2 regions of the Neobacillus sp. S1227 genome follow, and region 2 is predicted to be linked to the other one. Evidence: predicted binding sites of a transcription regulator. Region 2 holds the regulator's gene; the other holds the start of a gene.
What was found. Region 2 encodes CtsR, which represses protease genes until heat stress. Its sites were predicted from a motif close to ATGGTCAATAAAGGTCAAACA; they were not measured.
Positions count from the first base shown of each region.

Region 1: the regulator CtsR is predicted to act here: its motif matches at 4,147-4,167, upstream of clpP (ATP-dependent Clp endopeptidase proteolytic subunit ClpP).

Region 1 covers NZ_AP038276.1:4,905,757-4,912,914, reverse strand. The annotation lists gene ACZ5AE_RS24755 (NUDIX domain-containing protein) at 1-53, shown strand, start outside; gene rapZ (RNase adapter RapZ) at 75-971, shown strand; gene ACZ5AE_RS24745 (gluconeogenesis factor YvcK family protein) at 968-1,951, shown strand; gene whiA (DNA-binding protein WhiA) at 2,116-3,066, shown strand; gene ACZ5AE_RS24735 (HPr family phosphocarrier protein) at 3,143-3,400, shown strand; gene clpP (ATP-dependent Clp endopeptidase proteolytic subunit ClpP) at 3,487-4,089, opposite strand; tRNA gene ACZ5AE_RS24725 (tRNA-Arg) at 4,338-4,409, shown strand; gene ACZ5AE_RS24720 (hypothetical protein) at 4,720-6,504, shown strand; gene rpoN (RNA polymerase factor sigma-54) at 6,679-7,158, shown strand, end outside.
Region 2 covers NZ_AP038276.1:103,435-110,592, forward strand. The annotation lists gene ACZ5AE_RS00530 (ABC transporter permease subunit) at 1-375, opposite strand, end outside; gene ACZ5AE_RS00535 (hypothetical protein) at 970-1,287, shown strand; gene ACZ5AE_RS00540 (CtsR family transcriptional regulator) at 2,100-2,561, shown strand; gene ACZ5AE_RS00545 (UvrB/UvrC motif-containing protein) at 2,582-3,130, shown strand; gene ACZ5AE_RS00550 (protein arginine kinase) at 3,133-4,215, shown strand; gene clpC (ATP-dependent protease ATP-binding subunit ClpC) at 4,220-6,661, shown strand; gene radA (DNA repair protein RadA) at 6,771-7,158, shown strand, end outside.

The DNA of each region.
Region 1 (7,158 bases), 990 kb from region 2:
TTACTTATACAAAAGACTTTAAGCTGATTAGTTACCGATTAGATCCAGGTTAATTCGAAATAGGGGGAATCAAAATGAGTACCGGTTCGACAAGCGATATCCAAATGGTCATTATTACCGGCATGTCCGGTGCAGGGAAAACAGTCGCTATCCAAAGCTTTGAGGATTTAGGATTCTTCTGTGTCGATAATCTGCCTCCTACCTTACTGCCGAAATTCCTAGAACTTATGAAGGAGTCTGGGAATAAAATGAATAAAGTTGCTCTTGTCATGGACCTGAGGGGACGGGAGTTTTTTGACCACCTTTTTAAAGCGTTGGATGATAATCTTGCGGAAACCTCTTGGGTTACACCGCAGATATTATTTCTTGATGCGGAGGATGCCACATTGGTCCGCCGTTATAAGGAAACAAGACGGTCTCATCCGCTCGCGAAATCAGGGTCGCCTCTTGAAGGAATTACCCTTGAACGGGAGCTCCTTGAGGAGTTAAAAGGCAGGGCTCAAATAATTTACAACACTTCCCAGATGAAACCACGGGAATTACGTGAGAAGATATTAACGGAGTTTACGGCAAATAAACAATTAATTTTTACAGTTAACGTTATGTCGTTCGGTTTTAAACACGGCATTCCCATTGATGCCGACCTTGTTTTTGATGTGCGCTTTTTGCCCAATCCGCATTATATTGAGCATATGCGCCCAAAAACAGGACTCGACGAAGATGTCTCCAGCTATGTCTTAAAATGGAACGAAACACAGAAATTTTTGGAAAAAGTAACCGACCTTTTGAGTTTCATGCTTCCTCATTACAAAAGAGAAGGCAAGGCCCAATTGGTGATTGCGATTGGATGTACGGGCGGCCAGCATCGTTCTGTGGCGCTTGCTGAATACATTGGCCGATTTTTCCAAAAGGATTATAAAACGATTGTTTCTCACCGTGACATTGAGAGGAGAAAGGAAAAGACAACATGAAAGAATTTTGGCATCCTAGAATTGTCGTCATCGGCGGCGGCACAGGGTTACCTGTTTTGCTTAGAGGCTTAAAGCAGTATCCTGTTGATATTACCGCTATTGTCACCGTCGCAGACGATGGCGGCAGTTCAGGCAGAATCCGTGAGGACCTGCATGTTCCTCCGCCGGGTGATGTCCGTAATGTTTTGGTGGCACTCTCTGATGTGGAGCCTCTCGTCGAGGAAATGTTCCAGCACCGGTTTAAGACGTCAAACGAATTATCCGGCCATTCGCTTGGCAACCTGATTATTGCTGCGATGACCTCGATAACCGGTAATTTTGTTCATGCGATTCAGGAAATGAGCAAGGTTTTGAACGTAAGGGGAAAAGTGCTTCCTGCTGCCAATCAAAGTGTTGTGCTGCATGCGGAAATGGAGGACGGCACGATTGTTTCAGGAGAATCGAAAATTCCGTACTCCGGTAAAAAGATTAACCGGGTATTTTTGACCCCAAAGCAAATTAGGCCGCTTCCGGAAACGATTCAGGCCATCCGACAAGCTGACCTTATTATTCTTGGACCGGGCAGTTTATATACGAGTCTATTGCCCAATCTGCTTGTTCCGCGGCTAGGCGGTGAGGTGTGCAGATCGCATGCCAAAAAGGTTTACATTTGCAATTTGATGACGCAGGCCGGCGAAACGCATGGCTACACTGCCAGCGATCATGTGAAAGCCATTTATGATCATACGAGCAGCGCCTGTATCGATACGATACTCGTGAATAATGAAGAAATTCCGCAGGATGTTCAGCTTCGCTATAATGAGGAGTTGGCCCATCCGGTCCTCTACGATGTGGACCGGTTAACCGAGCTTGGGCTTGAGACGGTTTATGCCGACATTGCCTATCTTGAAAACGGAGCGCTAAGGCATGACCCGAAGAAGGTCGCCAAAATTTTATATAATTTGTTAATAAATGAAACCAAAAGACGTTATGAAGCGTAAATAAGTTAATATTATTTAAAATGTTTATTTGCATGTTCTTTTTGAGCTGATAAAAAAGTATAAACTTTCTGCCCTTAGGGGCTTGCCAATCGGCGAGTTTTCTTTAAAAAATTACTTTCAAAAAAGAATATTTATGTTAGTGTTGGTCATAAGGAGGTGAGGGAATGTCTTTCGCTTCGGAAACGAAAAAGGAATTAACGAACTTGGAAGTGAAATCCTGCTGCAGCCGCTCTGAGCTTTCGGCGCTGATCCGCATGAACGGTTCCCTTTCCTTTTCAAATCGAAAAATCATTGTCGATATTCAAACCGAAAATGCCGCGATTGCCAGAAGAATTTATACCTTGATTAAAATGAATTACCAGGTTCAGGTCGAACTGCTCGTCCGAAAAAAAATGCGCCTGAAAAAGAATAATGTTTACATCGTGCGCTTGGCAGAGCAGGCCAAAGAAATTCTCGAGGATACGAAAATCCTAGGTGAGGGTTTTACCTTTATCCATAATATCTCGCCTGACCTGATCGCAAAGAAGTGTTGTAAGCGTTCTTATCTGCGTGGTGCGTTTTTGGCCGGAGGTTCCGTTAATAATCCGGAAACATCCTCCTATCACTTGGAAATTGCTTCACTATATAAGGAGCATAATGATTCCTTATGTGAATTGATGAATACATTTGATTTGAATAGCAAAACGCTTGAGCGTAAAAAAGGCTACATTACGTACTTAAAAGAGGCTGAAAAGATAACCGAGTTTTTAAATATTATTGGCGCGCATAACGCCCTGCTCCGCTTTGAGGATGTCCGGATTGTCAGGGACATGCGTAATTCCGTTAACCGCTTGGTAAACTGTGAAACCGCTAATCTTAATAAAACCATTGGTGCCTCCATAAGGCAGGTCGAAAATATCCGGTTCATTGATCAAACGGTAGGCCTGCAGATTTTACCTGATAAATTGCGGGAAATAGCCGAGCTTCGGTTAAATTATACAGATGTTACCTTAAAGGAACTGGGTGAAATGGTTTCCGGAGGGTCTATAAGCAAATCCGGTATCAATCATCGCCTGCGTAAGATTGATGAAATTGCCGAAAGGCTGCGGGCCGGAGAAATGCCGTCAGTAAAGTAGATATAATTTTAAAATAGTTTGTTAGTGAATGAGCATTCATTTAATAATATATTGGGATAATGAGGAGGAATTCGAAATGTTGGTAAAAGAAGTAGAAGTTAAATTAAGAACAGGTTTACAAGCGCGTCCTGCTGCCCTATTTGTACAGGAGGCGAACCGCTTTTCGGCAGATATTTTTTTAGAGAAAGACGGCAAGAAAGTAAATGCCAAAAGTATTATGGGCTTAATGAGCCTAGCTGTCGGTTCCGGCGTTGTCATTAATATTATTGCTGACGGCTCTGATGAAGAAACCGCCATTAATACATTATCAGAATTTATTCAGAAGGATCATTAAGAAAAAAAGCTGGCTCACACTCGAGACCAGCTTTTTTTGCATGTAAAAAAGCAATCGGCATGCCCGCCGATTGCCCGTTACAAGTATTATTTTTCTTTCTTATCAAGAATATTTCGTGTAATGATGTTGTCGATTAAACCATATTCTTTCGCTCTTTCAGCAGTCATGAAGTTGTCGCGGTCGGTATCTTGGCGAAGTACTTCAATTGGCTGGCCGGTGCGCTCAGCTAAAATGCCGTTAAGTTTTTCGCGAAGGAATAAAATGCGCTTAGCAGCAATTTCAATTTCAGTTGCTTGGCCTTGAGCTCCGCCCAGCGGCTGGTGAATCATTACTTCAGCGTTTGGTAATGCAAAGCGCTTGCCCTTTTCCCCTGCAGCAAGTAAGAAGGCGCCCATTGACGCTGCCATACCGATACAAACAGTGGATACATTTGGTTTGATATACTGCATCGTATCATAAATGGCCATTCCAGCGGTAATACTTCCGCCCGGGCTGTTAATGTAAAGAGTAATATCCTTTTCAGGATTTTCCGCTTCAAGGAACAACAATTGCGCCACAATGCTGTTGGCAACATTATCATCAATTGCGCTGCCAAGCATGATAATCCGGTCCTTTAACAGACGGGAATAAATATCGTATGCCCGTTCGCCGCGATTCGTTTGTTCAATGACTGTAGGAATCAAATTCATTTTTCTTCCTCCTCTGATTAAAAAATATAAAAGCTTATGTATTGTTATCATACACTGATGGTCAATAAAGGTCAAACAATTCATCTCGAAAAATGTTCGACAACTTTCCCTTATTCAGCATAACCAATCGCGAGCGGTTTTAAAACAATTTTTTAGCTTTGGAGGAATGATCAAGTCATTAAAAAATTGTAATAGCTCTTGCCAAAATAGAAATAATGGAATATAATATGTAAGTCGCTAATAAATTTGCCCTCGTGGTGCAACGGATAGCACGTAAGATTCCGGTTCTTAAAATGTGGGTTCGATTCCTGCCGAGGGCGTAATAAGGTCAAAATCACTACGTTAGTAAAACGTAGTGATTTTTTTATGCCCATTTTCCTTAGTGCTCCTAATAAAATTACCATGCGTTACAAGGAATCATTTAAGCCCAGATTAATAACTTTGTATATTGTTATTTGTGAATTTTTGTAATCTTTGAAAATTGCTGAAGGAAATCCATTAAAAAGTGACTAATAATATTAAATATAGATTTTATCTTTCAATCATTCTTCTACTGGCTGGCACATTATGAATTTCTTTGTGGAAAGGTATTTTTTATTTACAGCGCAAGGCTGGGGAGGGATTTTTATTATGAAAATAAAAAAAACTTTGTCTTATTTTAAGCTGCCATATGATAACGAAAGAAGACACTTTTTATCTGGACTATTTTTTGGAATACTTTCCTTTTTAACCTATCTTCTATTTAGAAAAGAAGATGGGATCAATGGACATTTGGCGGGCACTGTTAAATCAGTAAATGGTGTAATACCTGATGCGAGCGGAAATGTTATGGTTGAAGGTGCAGCAGGCAGCGTGATGGATTATCTAACTATTGACCGGTCTTTAGAGGGCGGCACAATTGACAAAGATAATTACAATAGACTACTTGCCCTTGTCAATGATGTTAAAGCGCAAAAAAAAGGACTATACATTCCTAATGGAAAATATTATGTTTCTAAAAACCTAGTTATTGATGGAATTCAAAATGTTAGAATAGATGGCGAAATTATCATGGCAAAAGGGAAAGTAATGGAATTGGTTTATGATAGCCGATCCACAGATAGTCTCAATTGGTTGGTTAACAAAGTAACAGGTAAACTTAGATTAAGCGGCATAAAAAATGGGTGGATTAAGGTTCTTGAAGCAACGGAATTGGAACTCTATGCAAATGGTAACGACATCAAACGCGATAGTATTGCATACTCCCAATTTGTATTAGGTACAATTGACAAACTGACCTTAGCTTCTGAGGGGTCTGATATTGGCTGGATTAATGAAAATAACTTCTTTGGAGGAAGAATAGCTAACATTATTATTGATGGTAATTATATGCATAATAACAATACATTTATCCGTCCATTCATAGAGAGTGCAAATATTAGGATTAACCATGGTTCGAGTAACAAATTTATGGATGTTCGTTTTGAAGGTAAAAACAGTGTCTTTTTCAGTAACAAAACTCATTCTAATATTATTATCCAACAATGGGCTAACTTGCCCCGTTCTGGCTATGAAAATATAGAAGCAGAAGTAACAGACAATGGGACAAATAATGTTTATATTCACGATATATTAAATATTAAGGAAAGATTGAATTTGTTCTTGCTTAATAATAAAACAAAAGTATTTAATGGGGTAGCAGAAAATGGAGCGAAGTTTGAAGCTGGATTAGATAGATTAACCGTTAATGCTTGGAAAAAGGTGTTTGAAACAGAGTTAATTCCTGTGGTTAACGGCAGTATGTTTCACCTCAAGTCAGATGCTGAAAATTGGCGGCCAGAAATCACTGTCTATGATGCTAAAAATAAACCTATTACAAAATCCGAAGCGGAATATATCAATATCGCCGGTTTCAATTGGAATAAAGATGGATATTATTATGCCGATTCGAATGTGGCAAAAGCAATGGGTGTAGTTGCACACCCTATGGTTAAATATATTAAGATAAAAATTTCTTCTGGAGATTCAGTAAAACCATTCCGTTTTATCTCGTTATATATGATGATTGATAAAGTAAAGGAAGTTGATTTGCACGCAAAAGCAGGGATGAGTTCTTACCCAATTTCTTTATCATCTGCTCCCACTTCGGGATTTGCTTCAGAGGGTCAGCTTATTAGTAAGAAGACTGGTGGAATATGGACTTGTACAAAAAGCTTAAAAAGAAAGTTGGCAAAGACTGCCTTAAAAGGGGCAACTTCTATTACGGTTAATGATCCAGAATCTATTGCCAATGGAGACATCGTCGGAATTCTATTAGACAATGGAGAAACACATTGGACTACGGTTTCTGGATTGCAGGGTTCAAAGTTTTCCATTACACCTTTACCATCTCAATCAAGTATTGGAAAGCGCATTGTGTTTAACACTTGGGTTTAATGACTGCAAAATATCTGGGTAAGATTCCGGTCATAGAAGCCTCCTGTTCTTTTACGACAGGAGGCTTTTATTTTTTATTACCATCCTCTATCCCCCGCAAATCCTTCTAACCAACTAATTCCCATTCACGAATTCACCACTTTCATGTAAAATAAAACAGAAGGGGGGAAATTTATGAATTTTAAGACAGGTTTATGGCAGCAACAAACATTAAAATTGACCATGACGCAGGAACTATCACAGGCGATTGCCTTACTACAGTATTCTGCGCAGGAATTGACAGCATTTTTAGAAAATAAAGCACTTGAAAATCCCCTAGTACAAATCGAAAATGCGAATGTGCGACCGATGAATCCGCTGCTTGACCGGAACCGGCGCAAACATCAAAAGACGGAAAAGGATTGGATCGAGCAGATTGGCACTAAGCCATACTCGGTTGAGGAACAATTAATCTCACAATTAAATATAAAAAGGCTGCCGGCAGAGGAGTTAAAAGCAATTCGCTATTTAATTCAGAATCTCGATGAAAACGGTTACTTCACCGGTGATTTAAATGAAGTTGCTGCAACATTAAAAATTCCGATGGATATAGCAGAAGATGCCTTGGCTGTTCTACAGACTCTGGAACCAGCAGGAATTGGGGCCCGAAACCTT
Region 2 (7,158 bases):
AAAGTGTCTAGCACAGAAAAGAAATACATACGAAAAACAGAAAGACACAAGGACCGTTATAATCAAGGCAAAAAATAAAATACTCATAGTGTAAATATATTTATCTATAATATAAGGAAACACATCATAATATTTACCCAAGTAAAAAAATTTGGAATCATATATCGAAAACAAGTTCGAAAATGTCACAATAACTGTTTTTAAAAAATTCATTGGATAAAATCCAAAACCTTGAGAAACATAACCTCCATTATCCCTCAAATAGACTAATGAGCGAAGGGAAGTAATGCTGCATATACTTATTAATAGCAATACCAATTTTAATAATTGCCTTAGTATATTAGCGGATAACCGTTTTAACAATCCATTCTTCATTTAAACCCTACTTTCCACAAATTAACTCCAAATTTTACAATATCTATTTAAATAAATTATACCAGTTATTTCAAAATAATTGTTAAATAGTTCCTAATATTAATAACAAGTTACGGATCCTATCGCAAAATTTAAATATACAGAATAAAAATATAATAAAATACGCATAGGTAATATCATATTAAATAGCCGTACTTTTTGAAAGCTGTTTTGTATATTACTTTTAATGAAGGAAACAGAAGATTTGTATTGGAATAACAAGATAGTTAACTGTCGCATCAGGTACGTGGCTTGCCGATTACTAAACTGATAATGAAGTGAACTACCAAACCAGCAATTGTGGGATAGGAAAATGAAGACACTTTGCAGAGAGGGCTGTGCAGTGTCTTTTCCTATACAGTTTTCATATAATAATGTTTCCATTGCGGTCCTGTACCACTACACCTGCTATTTTTATATCAGAAATGCCTCTATGAAGGTTAGTTTATGAATTAAATTAATTCTAGGTAACTCCTATAATTGGACTTTCTTTCCAATATAATACCAATATGTGTTATTTTATAAATATAGCGATAAAGGGGGAAATAAAAAATAATGAAACCATTAATCACCATTGTAATTACCCTATTAGTTTTATTAGGATTGAGTTTTGGTATAACTTATCTTACCCATACAAAATTCATTGATTATTCATTTGTTATTGGAATGGCAGCCACAGTTATTATTTGGTCTTCTACATCCAAGGGTGGTTTCACATCTCGACATATGGATATGACCATTCAAGGAACCACAGGTATTAGAATGGAAAATCAAAAATTTGAGTTTTCACCTAATATTGCCTTTTTCACATCCTTGGCATACACCATCATTACATTCGCATCAATGCTATTTCATTACAGAAGTTATTTATAAAAGTATTCCTTAGAACAGTAGATAAATAAAAAAATTCAAAAGAGCTTGGAAAACCAAGTTCTTTTTGTTGAATTGATTGTTATTTAAAATGCTAAAGGAGTGCTATAGTTGAAGAAGTTAATCAAAATAAATTTAAGGAAGAGCTCAGTTTACAGAACTGTGCTTTTTTACTGTAATATACAAAAAGCACCGCAAAATGCGGTGCAATTAGTTGTACATATTCACATACATTTTTTTGAGCAAATTATAGTTATGTGACAGGTATCAGAACCCGTTACTTTTACAGGTTGTCTTTTTTTTGCGTGAAGTGAACAGTGATGGGAGATAATTCGTAATTACTGAAAGCACTTCTTAAAAAGGTATTTTAGGGACACTTACACCTTTGGGAAAAACGGTTTTGTGGCTAAGGAAGCTATCTAAAGAACATTTTAACTTTTGGATTAATCAGTTTGTCCTCGAGAAGGCTCCTAAAGGACATTTTGATCCTCAGCCCAGCAAGTTTTGTCCTTAAGAATGTGATCAATCAATGGACTATTCCATCCCCAGCAGCCTAAATTCGTTATGTTTAGAGGACGGAAACAATCTTTTGCTTTTGAGGCACAACTGTCCCCAAGCATCCCTCAAACCGTCCCCATGCCTCACCCATGACACCTTAATCTCAAATTTAGTAGTTTTTTCCCATTCATCATAGGTTTCACAACCGCGAGATTTGGAGAAAATCATATAGTAGTGAATCGTTGCATCTGGAAATAAAATTGAGTATAATTAATGTCAAATATAGTCAAAGTCAGATGGTGCAAGGGGGTGGGAAGATGAGAAACATCTCCGATATTATTGAGAAATATCTGAAGCAGGTTTTGGATATGAGTGAAGAAGATATTGTGGAAATCAAACGAAGCGAGGTTGCTGATAAATTTCAATGTGTTCCTTCACAAATCAACTATGTCATTAACACCCGGTTTACGATTGAACGGGGGTATCTCGTAGAAAGCAAACGGGGCGGGGGCGGTTATATCCGGATTATTAAGGTGCAATCTCATGATTCGGCCCAATTGATTGACCATTTGCTGTCACTTATTCATAGCCGTTGCAGTCAGGCAAGTGCTGAGGATGTGATTGGCCGGCTTATTCAGGAAGAGATTATTACAAAGAGAGAGGCAAAAATCATGTTAAGCGTGATTGATCGTTCTGTTTTGTATATTGATCTTCCATACCGGGATGAATTAAGAGCAAGAATGTTAAAGGCAATGTTAACATCTTTGAAATATAAATAATATAGCCAGAGGGTGAAAGTATGATTTGCCAAGAATGTAATCAAAGGCCTGCGGCACTCCATTTTACAAAAATAATTAATGGTGAAAAGACGGAAGTGCACCTTTGTGAAAAGTGTGCTCAGGAAAAGGGCGATATGTTTATTTTTAATGGTGAATCAGGGTTTTCTTTTAATAATTTATTAGCAGGTTTATTGAATTTCGACCCGACATTTCAACAGCCAACAGAGAGCCCGTTTAAACAGGCGGAAATCCTGCAATGCCACCATTGTTCCATGACATTTCCACAGTTTTTGAAAGTAGGACGCTTCGGCTGTTCCTTCTGCTACGAGACCTTTAAAGAACAATTAATCCCCGTTCTAGGGCGGCTTCATGGTGGAAATTGGACCCATAACGGGAAAATTCCAAAAAGAATTGGCGGGGGGATTTATCTCCGCAAGCAAATTGATGAACTGAAAAACTCGTTAAAAGAATCTATTATCCAAGAAGAATTTGAAAGAGCTGCAACCATCCGCGATGAGATCCGTCAGCTGGAGAAAAAGTTAGCAGCTGGTCATGAGGGAGGGGAATAACGGTGTCGCTCGAACGTTTTTTAAATCAAGCGGTCAGCTCCTGGATGAGTGAGGAAGGGCCTGAATCCGATATTGTCCTCAGCTCGAGAATTCGCTTGGCACGAAACCTGGAAGCATATAAATTCCCAACCCTTTTTTCACATGAGGAAGCCAAACAAGTTATTAATGAGTTGGAGGGCATTTTGGAAACTTCCAGCCTTCGAAACTTTGGGCATTTGGAATTGCTGAAAATAGATGAGATGCAGCCGCTGCAAAAGAGGGTCTTGGTAGAAAAACACTTAATCAGCCCACAATTGGCAGAGGAGTCACCATATGGTGCAGTTTTATTATCCGAAAATGAAGAAGTTAGTATAATGATTAATGAAGAGGATCATATTCGGATTCAATGCCTATTTCCTGGGCTGCAGCTAAAAGAAGCATTAGATGCTGCCAACGTAATTGACGATTGGCTTGAAGTTCATCTCCAATATGCTTTTGATGAAAAATACGGCTATTTAACAAGCTGTCCAACAAATGTCGGCACTGGCCTTCGGGCATCGGTTATGATGCATTTGCCGGGTTTAATTTTAACACAACAGATTAACCGGATTATTCCAGCTATCAATCAATTAGGATTTGTGGTTAGGGGAATTTACGGTGAAGGAAGTGAAGCGCTCGGCAATATTTTCCAAATTTCCAACCAAATTACACTTGGAAAATCTGAAGAAGACATGTGCCGTGATTTAATGGGGGTTGTCAGCCAGTTAATTTCACAGGAAAGGTCGGCACGTGAAGCATTACGCAAAACTTCGAACATACAATTAGAAGACAGAGTGTTCAGGTCCCTAGGGGTCCTAACAAACAGCCGGATTATTGAAACGAAGGAAGCTGCAAAATGTTTATCGGATGTTCGTCTTGGAATAGATATGGGATATATAAATTATGTATCAAAGAACATCTTAAATGAATTGATGATTTTAACGCAGCCTGGTTTTCTTCAGCAATATGCTGGAGGACCATTAAGACCGCATGAAAGAGACATAAGGCGGGCGGCATTAATTCGGGAACGTTTTATAATGGAATCTAAAAATATTGGTGAGGAGTGATAGTATGATGTTTGGCCGTTTTACTGAAAGAGCACAAAAGGTTCTAGCTTTAGCACAGGAAGAAGCGATCCGTCTTGGGCATAACAACATTGGAACTGAGCATATTTTATTGGGATTGATCCGCGAAGGTGAAGGGATTGCTGCTAAAGCTCTGTATGGTCTTGGATTAGGCTCAGATAAGATTCAAAAAGAAGTTGAAAATTTAATTGGAAAAGGGCAGGAAGCCTCACAGATTATTCACTACACTCCAAGAGCCAAAAAAGTAATTGAACTTTCAATGGATGAAGCGCGTAAACTAGGACATTCTTATGTCGGGACAGAGCATATTCTGCTTGGACTGATTCGTGAGGGAGAAGGGGTGGCAGCCCGCGTCCTTAATAACCTTGGGGTAAGCTTGAATAAAGCGCGCCAGCAGGTGCTGCAATTATTAGGCAGCAATGAGAGCGGCGGACAGCATGGCGGTGCATCGGTCAGTGCTAATACGCCGACACTTGACAGCCTAGCAAGAGATCTAACGGCAATCGCCAGGGAAGGCAGCCTTGACCCAGTGATTGGCCGCAGCAAGGAAATTCAGCGCGTGATCGAAGTGCTAAGCCGTCGGACGAAAAACAACCCGGTATTGATTGGTGAGCCAGGGGTTGGTAAAACAGCCATTGCGGAAGGCCTTGCCCAGCAAATTGTCAATAATGAAGTTCCGGAGATTCTTCGCGATAAACGTGTTATGACGCTCGATATGGGTACAGTTGTAGCAGGAACAAAATACCGTGGTGAATTTGAGGACCGTCTGAAAAAAGTAATGGATGAAATTCGCCAAGCCGGAAATATTATCTTGTTCATTGATGAATTGCACACTTTAATCGGTGCTGGTGGTGCAGAAGGTGCCATTGACGCTTCCAATATTTTAAAACCATCGCTTGCCCGTGGCGAGCTGCAATGTATCGGGGCAACAACCCTAGATGAATACCGAAAATACATTGAAAAAGATGCTGCCTTAGAGCGCCGCTTCCAGCCTATTCGGGTGGATGAACCGACTGCGGAAGAATCTGTTCAAATTTTAGAAGGGCTGCGTGACCGCTATGAGGCTCATCATCGTGTTTCCATTACCGATGAGGCGATTGAAGCAGCGGTAAAGCTCTCCGACCGTTATATCTCCGACCGTTTCTTGCCGGATAAAGCGATTGATTTAATCGATGAAGCAGGATCAAAAGTGCGACTTCGCTCTTATACAACACCGCCAAACCTAAAAGAGCTTGAGGTCAAGCTGGAAGAGGTGCGGAAAGAAAAGGACGCCGCGGTTCAAAGCCAAGAATTCGAAAAAGCAGCATCACTTAGAGATTCCGAGCAGCGTCTGCGTGAACAACTAGAGGAAACGAAGAAGAGCTGGAAGGAAAAGCAGGGTAAAGAAAACAACCAAGTGACGGTTGAGGATATTGCCGCCGTTGTATCAAGCTGGACTGGTATTCCGGTCTCCAAACTCGCAGAGACAGAAACTGCAAGATTGCTTAATTTAGAAGAAATCTTGCATTCCCGCGTGATTGGCCAAGAAGAAGCAGTTTTGGCAGTGTCCAAAGCGGTCCGCCGTGCGAGAGCAGGATTAAAAGATCCAAAGCGGCCAATTGGCTCCTTTATCTTCCTTGGCCCAACTGGGGTGGGGAAAACAGAATTAGCCCGTGCCCTAGCTGAAGCGATGTTTGGCGATGAGGATGCGATGATCCGTATCGATATGTCAGAATATATGGAGAAGCACTCGACATCCCGCCTTGTTGGTTCTCCTCCAGGATATGTAGGATATGAGGAGGGCGGACAATTAACCGAGAAAGTCCGCAGAAAGCCATATTCAGTTATTCTTTTAGATGAGATTGAAAAGGCGCATCCAGATGTGTTTAATATCCTGTTACAGGTATTGGAAGATGGCCGCTTAACTGATTCGAAGGGAAGAACAGTTGATTTCCGCAATACGGTTTTAATTATGACTTCAAACGTTGGTGCAGAAGCCCTGAAGCGGAATAAGTATGTAGGCTTTAATATTCAGGATTCTGCTCAGGACTACAAAGACATGAAGGGCAAAGTCATGGAAGAATTGAAGAAAGCATTCCGTCCTGAATTCCTGAACCGGATTGATGAGATTATCGTCTTCCATGCGCTTGAGAAAAAGCATCTGGAGGAAATTGTCACCCTATTATCTGATCAGTTAATTAAGCGATTGAAGGAACAAAATATTGATATTGAATTAACACCTGCGGCAAAAGGAAAGATTTCCGAAGAAGGCTATGACCCTGAATATGGGGCAAGGCCGCTTAAACGGGCTATTCAAAAACATATTGAAGACCGCCTGTCGGAAGAGTTGCTAAAAGGAAATTTATTGACCGGCCGGCTTGCCATCATTGACGTCGAGAATGGTGAATTTGTAGTCAGAACAGCTGAGCAAACGAGCTTGGCAAAATAATCATGTAGGATGAAACCAACTAAGGGAGGTACACGTAAATAATGTAAAATCGTGTACCTCTTTTTCCATGTAAGAGAACGTTTTTTTTGCACAGAGAGGAAGAGCAAGAATGGTAAAGCGAAAAACAAAATTCATGTGCCAGGACTGCGGATATGAGTCACCTAAATGGATGGGAAAATGCCCAGGGTGCGGCGGCTGGAATCGAATGGTTGAAGAAGTAGAGGTTACTGGGACGCAAAGAAGGGGAGCGTTTGCTCATTCTCAGGGCGGTTCAGGCATTCTTTCTAAACCCGTTCCGATTACTTCGATTGAAATGGTCAGCGAGCCGAGAATCCATACAGATTTAAAGGAATTGAACCGTGTTCTTGGCGGCGGAGTCGTTAAGGGATCATTGGTGTTAATTGGCGGCGACCCAGGCATCGGAAAATCAACACTCCTTCTGCAAGTATCTTCACAGCTAGCAAAAAAAGACCATCAAGTCTTATACATATCCGGTG